Regions from separate parts of the Arthrobacter sp. MDT1-48-3 genome, predicted to be linked through region 1. Evidence: riboswitches for the same ligand, from Rfam matches in the RefSeq annotation. Region 1 holds a riboswitch; the other holds the start of a gene.
What was found. Region 1 has a riboswitch for thiamine pyrophosphate ahead of thiM (hydroxyethylthiazole kinase). Riboswitches for the same ligand answer to the same signal wherever they lie in the genome.

Region 1 (3,396 bases):
CACGGACAGGCCGCCCTGTGCGTCGCCGCCGGCGCCGTGGAGGGCGATCAGGAGCGGGACGGGTCCGCCGGTGTCCAGCGACTCCGGCACGAACACGATCGGGTCTCGCGTGGTCGCGATACCGAGGGCATGGACCCCCGTTCTGGTCCCGCTGCCGAATTCCGCCGTTCCCGGGCGCGCGGCCAGGAGGGCGGGATGCGGCGCCGCCTCGTCGGGCTGTCTGCTGTTCATGGGTCCTCCGTCGCACGCCGTCTCCGCGACGAGGAGCGGCGCGGCCAGCGCGCCGGCAAGCACGGTCCTCCTCGTCGCCACATCCGGATTCTAGGTCCCGGTGGTCCCTACTCTCCCGGTTGCCGTTGCGCCCGGATTCGGCTATCGGCTCCGCCGTCCCGTGGGGGCGCGCCATGCTTCAGCCAGGTCCCTGGTGGAAGCGGCGGGGTCGGCCGCCGCGCAGATGGCGGACACCACCGCCATCCCCGCCGCCCCGGCACCCCGCAGCGCGGCGGCGTCCACGGTGGTGATCCCGCCGATCGCCACACAGGGCAGGTCGGCGCCGGCGGCCAGCGTCGCGAACCCCTCGACGCCGAGCGGCGCCGGATGGTCCGGTTTCGTGGCGGTGGCGTGCACCGCTCCGATGCCGAGGTAGTCCACCGTGCCGGCGGGCAGGGCGTGCGCGGCGGCGACCTGCCCGGGTGTCGCCGCGCTCAGTCCGACGACGGCATCGACGCCGACGATGCGCCGCACCACGCCCGGTGGCAGGTCGGACTGGCCCACGTGCACGCCGTCGACGCGCGCCCCGAGCTCTCGCGCCGCGAGGTAGACGTCCACCCGGTCGTCGACCAGGACCGGCACCCGACCCTCGGCGGCGCGGGCCACTGCGGTGACGAGCGACACGAGATCCCGCCCGCCCGCGTGCTTGTCCCGGACCTGCACGCAGGTGACACCGGCGGCGACGGCCGCCGCGACCACGTCGGCGACGGGCCGGGGCGCGCACAGGGCCGTGTCCGTCACGAGGTAGAGCGGCAGGTACTCCGCCGGAGCAGGCCGGGGCATCAGTCGCTCCCGGACAGGCGCAGGCCACGGCGGACATCCGACGGCGTGACGTCGGCGAGCGCATCGAGGAAGCGCGGGGCGAACGAGCCGGGACCTGCCGCCCCGGCCGCGGCACGCTCCGCGGCGAGGGTGTACACGCCGGTCGCAGCTGTGGCCGCGAGCAGTGCATCCGGGGTGAGGGACGCGAAGGCGGCCATCACGGCTCCGAGCGCGCAGCCTCCACCGGTCACGCGCGTCAGGAGCGGGGTGCCGTTGGCGATCCGGACGACGGGCCCGTGCGCCGGCACGACGGCGTCGACGGCCCCCGACACGGCGACGACCGAGCCGTGGCGGATCGCCAGCAGGCGCGCCGCGTCCAGCGCGTCATCGGGACCGTCCACGGAGTCGACGCCGCGCCCGCCGCCTCCCGTGCCGGCCAGCGCGATGATCTCCGAGGGGTTGCCGCGGATGATCGTCGGCCGGATCGCGACGAGGTCCTGTGCCGTCCGGGTCCGGACCGCGAGGAATCCCACCGCGACGGGGTCCAGGACCCACGGGGTCCCCGCGGCGGCCGCCGCCTCCGCCGCCTCGCGCATGGCGACGCACTGGGCCGGGGTCGGTGTGCCGAGATTGACCAGGACCCCCGAGGCGACCGGCGCGAACTGGCCGGCCTCCTCCGGGATGTCCACCATCGCCGGCGTCGCGCCCACGGCGAGCAGCACGTTCGCTGTGACATTCGTGACCACGGCGTTGGTGATGCACTGCACCAGCGGCACGGCGTCGCGCAGTGCGGCGAGCAGCGCGGCACACGCCTCGGCCGTCACCTGCGGGTCGGCGCCCCGGAGGCTCTCGGACGGTGTTCCGAGAGGTGTTCCGAGGGGTGTTCCGAGGGGTGTTCCGAGTGGTTCGAGGGTCGGTTCCGACATGTGCTGCCTTTCGCTTGCCACGGCGGAAGGACGGCCGGACGTCGGACCGGCAGGACATCCCTTCGCCAGTATGAGCTGGATCAGGTTCGACGGGTCTCATCTCAGCCCCGGAAAGGGACACCCCGTGTCGCTGCTCGAACGATAGCGGCTGGCTGCCGGAGCGTCCAGCCCTGCGGGCGCCCCGGTCAGCGGCCGCCCTGGATGCGGCGGCTGCGCTGTTCGATGCCGGGGCCACCGTACGGGTAGTCGCTGAAGGTGGGGGCACTGACCTCGCCGAGGCGGCCGAGGTCGCCGGGCGACAGCTCGAGGTCGGATGACGCCAGGTTGTCCGCCAGCTGTTCCCGGGTGCGGGCACCGAGGATCACCGAGGTCACCCCCGGTTGCGCGGCGACCCAGGCGAGCGCCACGTGGGAGGCGTTGACGCTCCGCTCCGCGGCGATCTCCGTGACCGTGTCGATGATCCGCCAGGTCCTGTCCTGGGCGTTGCGCTTCTCCCAGGCCTCCATGCCGCGCTGGGGGTTCTCACCGAGGCGGGTGGCGCCGGTCGGCTCGGTGTCACGGGAGTACTTGCCGGTCAGCCAGCCGCCACCGAGGGGCGACCACGGCAGCATGCCCATGCCCGCGTCGAGGACCGCGGGCACGATCTCGGCCTCGATCTCCCGCACGAGCAGCGAGTACTGGGGCTGCAGCGTCACCGGCAGCGAGTAGCCGCGCTGGCGGGCGAGCATGACGGCCTTCGTCAGCTGCCAGCCGGTGTAGTTCGAGAAGCCGTAGTACCCGATCTTCCCCTGGACGATCGCCTCGTCGAGGAAGCCGAGCGTCTCCTCGAGCGGCGTCAGCGGATCCCACGAGTGCACCTGGTACAGGTCGATGTGGTCGACGCCGAGCCGCGTGAGCGAGGCGTCGAGCGCCCGGCGGAGGTGCCGCCTGGACAGCCCGAGGTCGTTGACGTCGTCGCCCATGGGGAAACGGCCCTTGGAGGCCAGGACCATGCGGTCGCGCTCCGTCGGGTTCCTGGCGAGCCACCGACCGATGATCTCCTCGGACGCCCCCGCCGTGTACACGTCCGCGGTGTCGATCAGGTTGCCGCCGGCCGCCGCGTAGTCGGCGAGGATGGCGTGGGAGGTGGACTCGTCCGACTCCGCTCCGAAGGTCATCGTGCCGAGGGCGAGGTGAGAGACCGACGTGCCGCTGTTGCCGAGTTTCCGGTATTCCATGGGGTTCTCCTTCGTTCGGGCGCCGGGCGGCGCCGTGGTGCCGTGGATCGGGCGGGTGGATCGGGTAGGTCGCGCAGTACTGCCGGCGCACCGCAAGGGGACGCCGTCGATCGGACGGCGCCCCTGTGCGGAGTGCTCAGTCGGTGACCGTGACGCCCTTCCAGAAAGCGTAGTAACCGCGGATGTTCTCCGCCGCTTCCTTCGGTTCCGGATAACTCCAG
Region 2 (3,396 bases), on a different contig from region 1:
GACGACGGCCACGCCGTCGTCGATCAGCTCGCGCAGCAGGGTGACGAGTTCGGCCCAGGTCCCGGCGTCCTGGCCGAAGGTGGGCTCGTCGAGGATCAGGAGGCGCGGGGCGGTGGCGAGCATCGTCGCGACCGACAGCCGCCGCTTCTCGCCGCCGGAGAGCGTGAACGGATTGGCCTTCAGCAGATGGGTGAGGCGGAGGCGCTCGGCCAGCTCGGTGATCCGCCGCGGATCGGCGGTCCCGCTGACGCGTCGCGGTCCGAACTCCAGTTCCTCGCCCACGGACGCCGTGAGGAACTGGTGCTCGGGCTCCTGGAAGACCGTGCCGATCCGCTGCACGAGCTGGGCCGACCGCCAGCGGAACGGGTCGCTGCCCGCCGCTCCGGCGAGCGGCGGCGCGGCGTCCACCCGGCCGGCGCGCGGCCGGAGCAGGCCGCCGAGCGTGAGCGCCGCCGTCGACTTCCCGGCGCCGTTCGGCCCGGTGATGCCCAGTGCTTCCGCCTCGTGCACCCGGAGGTCGAGGTCCTCGACGGCCGCGGGGCCCCGCTTGGTCCTGGCCACCGTGAGGGAGCGCGCCGACAGCAGCGGGCCGCCACCGGCGCCGGGTACGGGCCCTCCCAGGGGCGGCCGCCGGCCCGGGACCCAGACGCCGGCGTGCGCCAGCCCGGCACGCGTGGCCTCGTGCCCCAGGATGCCCGCGGGGGAACCGTCGGCGAGGACACCTCCCCCGGCGTCGAGCACGATCACACGGTCCACCACGTCGGCCCAGACCGCCACGCGGTGCTCGACGACGACGAGCGTGGCACCGGTGCGCTCCAGGACGCGGACGACGGCGTCCCGCACCTCGAGGACGCCGTCGGGGTCGAGGTTCGCGGTGGGTTCGTCGAGCAGGAGCAGCCCGGGCTCCATCGCGAGGACGGACGCGAGCGCGAGGCGCTGCTTCTGCCCCCCGGACAGCGCGGTGGTGGGGTGGTCGAGCGGGAGGTCGAGGCCGACGTCGTCGAGCGCCCTGCCGACGCGCTGCCAGATCTCCTCGCGGGGCACGGCGAGGTTCTCGGCGGCGAAGGCCACCTCGTCGCCGACGCGGGCGAGCACCACCTGCGTCTCGGGGTCCTGGAGCACCAGCCCAGCCCTCCCCCGCGCCGCGGCCGGGGGGACGCCGTCGAGCAGGAGTCCGCCCTCCTGCTCGCCCTCGTCCTGCGCACCGAGCACCCCGGCGAGTCCGTGCAGCACGGTCGACTTGCCCGCCCCGGACGCCCCGAGGAGCAGCACGCGCTCTCCCGGCCCGATGTCGAGGTCGAGGTGGCGTGCCGCGAAGGCCTTCCGGCCCGCGTGGCGCCAGCCCCAGCCGCGTGCGCTGACCTGCACGGCCCCCGCGGCCGGTGGGTGTGCTGCCGTCACACGTCCGCCGAGCGGCCCGCGGCGAAGGAGGACAGCGCACCCGTCCTCGCGAGGCCCCGCATGGCCAGCCACGAGAGCAGGCCCGCGATGACGACGCCGGAGATGGCCGCGAACACGGTGTAGAGCAGCTTGAACTCGAAGGTCCAGAGCGCGTTGTAGAGGATGTTCTCGCTGATCGCGAGGGCGAGGCCCGCGCCGAGGCCGGCCAGCAACGCGACCGGCAGGTTCCACTTCCGGTACAGGAAGAGCAGGAAGACCAGTTCGGCGCCGGCTCCCTGGATCGCTCCGGAGACGAGGACGCCCACGCCCCACTGCGTGCCGATCAGGGCGGACACAGCCGCCGCGAGCATCTCGCAGTAGAGGGCGGCACCGGGCTTGCGGATGATCAGTCCCCCGAGGACGCCGGCGATCAGCCAGCCCCCGGAGTAGAGGCCCGCCAGGGGCGGGAAACCGGCCGTCAGCAGGCTGATGCCGGAGTATCCCGCGGACCAGGCGAAGAACAGGACGCCGACGGCGACGGCGATGACCGAGGCCACCACGATGTCGACGACGCGCCACTGGCCGGTGCGCCCGGAGGCGGTCTTGAGGGCGGTGGATGATGCCATGGTGAATCCTCCTGAGGTACAGGAGGGGATAGTGCCGGGGCCGCCGGAGCAGCGCCGTGCACTCTGAGAACTCGACTCCCTTCGCCGGTACTAGCCGGATCAGGTTCGAGGGTCTGCGGCGGTCCGCACTCTCAGCGCCCGTCCCCGCAGCATGCTGCGGATCGGCGCTCCCCTGTCGCTTGTTGGTTGAGCGCTACCGATCCTACACCGGTGGACCGCGACGCCGGGTTCGGCCCCGGACCGCGGAACCGCTTGCGGGCCGGATCGTCCCTGCGGCGGGGCACGCACCGCCGCTAGGCTAGGCGCAGGAGTATCGGACAAGAAGGAGAGACCATGAACGTACTGTTCAAACTGCTCGGCGCAGGGATGAGTGTCGGCGCCGGCTATGTGGGGACCAAGCTCGTCGACTTCCTCTGGGAGAGGATCACGGGCGAAGCGCCGCCGAAGAGCAAGGACGGCCTGGAGAACACGCTGCGCTCGGCCCTCGTCTTCGCGATCATTTCGGGTGCGGTCAGCACCACCATCCAGGTGCTGACGAACCGTTCCACGCAGAAGGCCATCGACCGGTTCGCGAAGAGCCGCGACCTGACCTGAGCAGCCCCGTGGGGATCGAGGGGCACCCTCCGGGGTGCCCTTCGTCGTTCCCGGTGTCAGTCGGCCCCGTCGGTCCGCTGCTCCTGTGCGACCGTCTGCAGGATGCGGTGCAGGTTCATGCCGATCGCGGCCGCAGCACCGAAGGGGACCTCCTTCGACGAGGTCTCGTACGCGCTGATCTCGAGGTCCTTCAGGCTCCGCTCGGCGACCTGCAGCGCCTCGGCGTCGAGGTCCTCCACCGTCCACAGGTCCAGGACGTCGCCGACGGCGGTGAACGCCTGCTGCAGGGGCGGCCGGACCGCGGCGGGCAGGGGGTGCTCACGGGAGGTCCCATGGAGCGCGTCCTGCAGCATGTTGGTGATGTTCAGCGTGTGGATCGCCACGGTCTCGAGGACCTCGACGTGCCGGTGGTCGCGGCGGGCGTCGTGCGGGTGGAAGCGCCGCCGGAGATTGCCCTTCCTGCTCTCGTCCGCGAACTGCAGGGCCTCGCGGGCATTCCGTGCCGTGGCGGTGAGGTCGTCCCGCCGTTCGGGCCAGCGCGGGTCGTCCGCCGGCCAGTCCTCCTGCAGGGCCTCGCCCATCTCTTGGAGCTGACGTGCAGCCGTCCTGCGGAGCCGGCTCATCTGCCCCACCGCGTCGTTCAGGTTGAGCGGCGGCAGGATCAGCGCGCTGACGGCGACGCCCACGCCCACGCCCACGACGGTCTGCACGAAGTAGCCCAGCGAGTACCCCAGGTTCTCGTTGCCGATGACCAGGACGAACAGCCCGGCGGACGCGATCCCCGAGCCGCCGCCCG

Region 2: linked by a shared signal. The riboswitch ahead of ACX80L_RS02825 (ECF transporter S component) and the one ahead of thiM (hydroxyethylthiazole kinase) in region 1 are both predicted to bind thiamine pyrophosphate.

The regions. Positions count from the first base shown of each region.
Region 1 is NZ_JBTNDL010000004.1:213,953-217,348, forward strand. It holds gene ACX80L_RS10930 (alpha/beta hydrolase) at 1-312, opposite strand, end outside; gene thiE (thiamine phosphate synthase) at 373-1,053, opposite strand; gene thiM (hydroxyethylthiazole kinase) at 1,053-1,958, opposite strand; TPP riboswitch at 1,999-2,093, opposite strand; gene ACX80L_RS10945 (aldo/keto reductase) at 2,144-3,175, opposite strand; gene ACX80L_RS10950 (DUF427 domain-containing protein) at 3,312-3,396, opposite strand, start outside.
Region 2 is NZ_JBTNDL010000001.1:583,504-586,899, forward strand. It holds gene ACX80L_RS02820 (ABC transporter ATP-binding protein) at 1-1,401, opposite strand, end outside; gene ACX80L_RS02825 (ECF transporter S component) at 1,398-2,006, opposite strand; TPP riboswitch at 2,066-2,190, opposite strand; gene ACX80L_RS02830 (DUF4235 domain-containing protein) at 2,340-2,600, shown strand; gene ACX80L_RS02835 (FUSC family protein) at 2,657-3,396, opposite strand, start outside.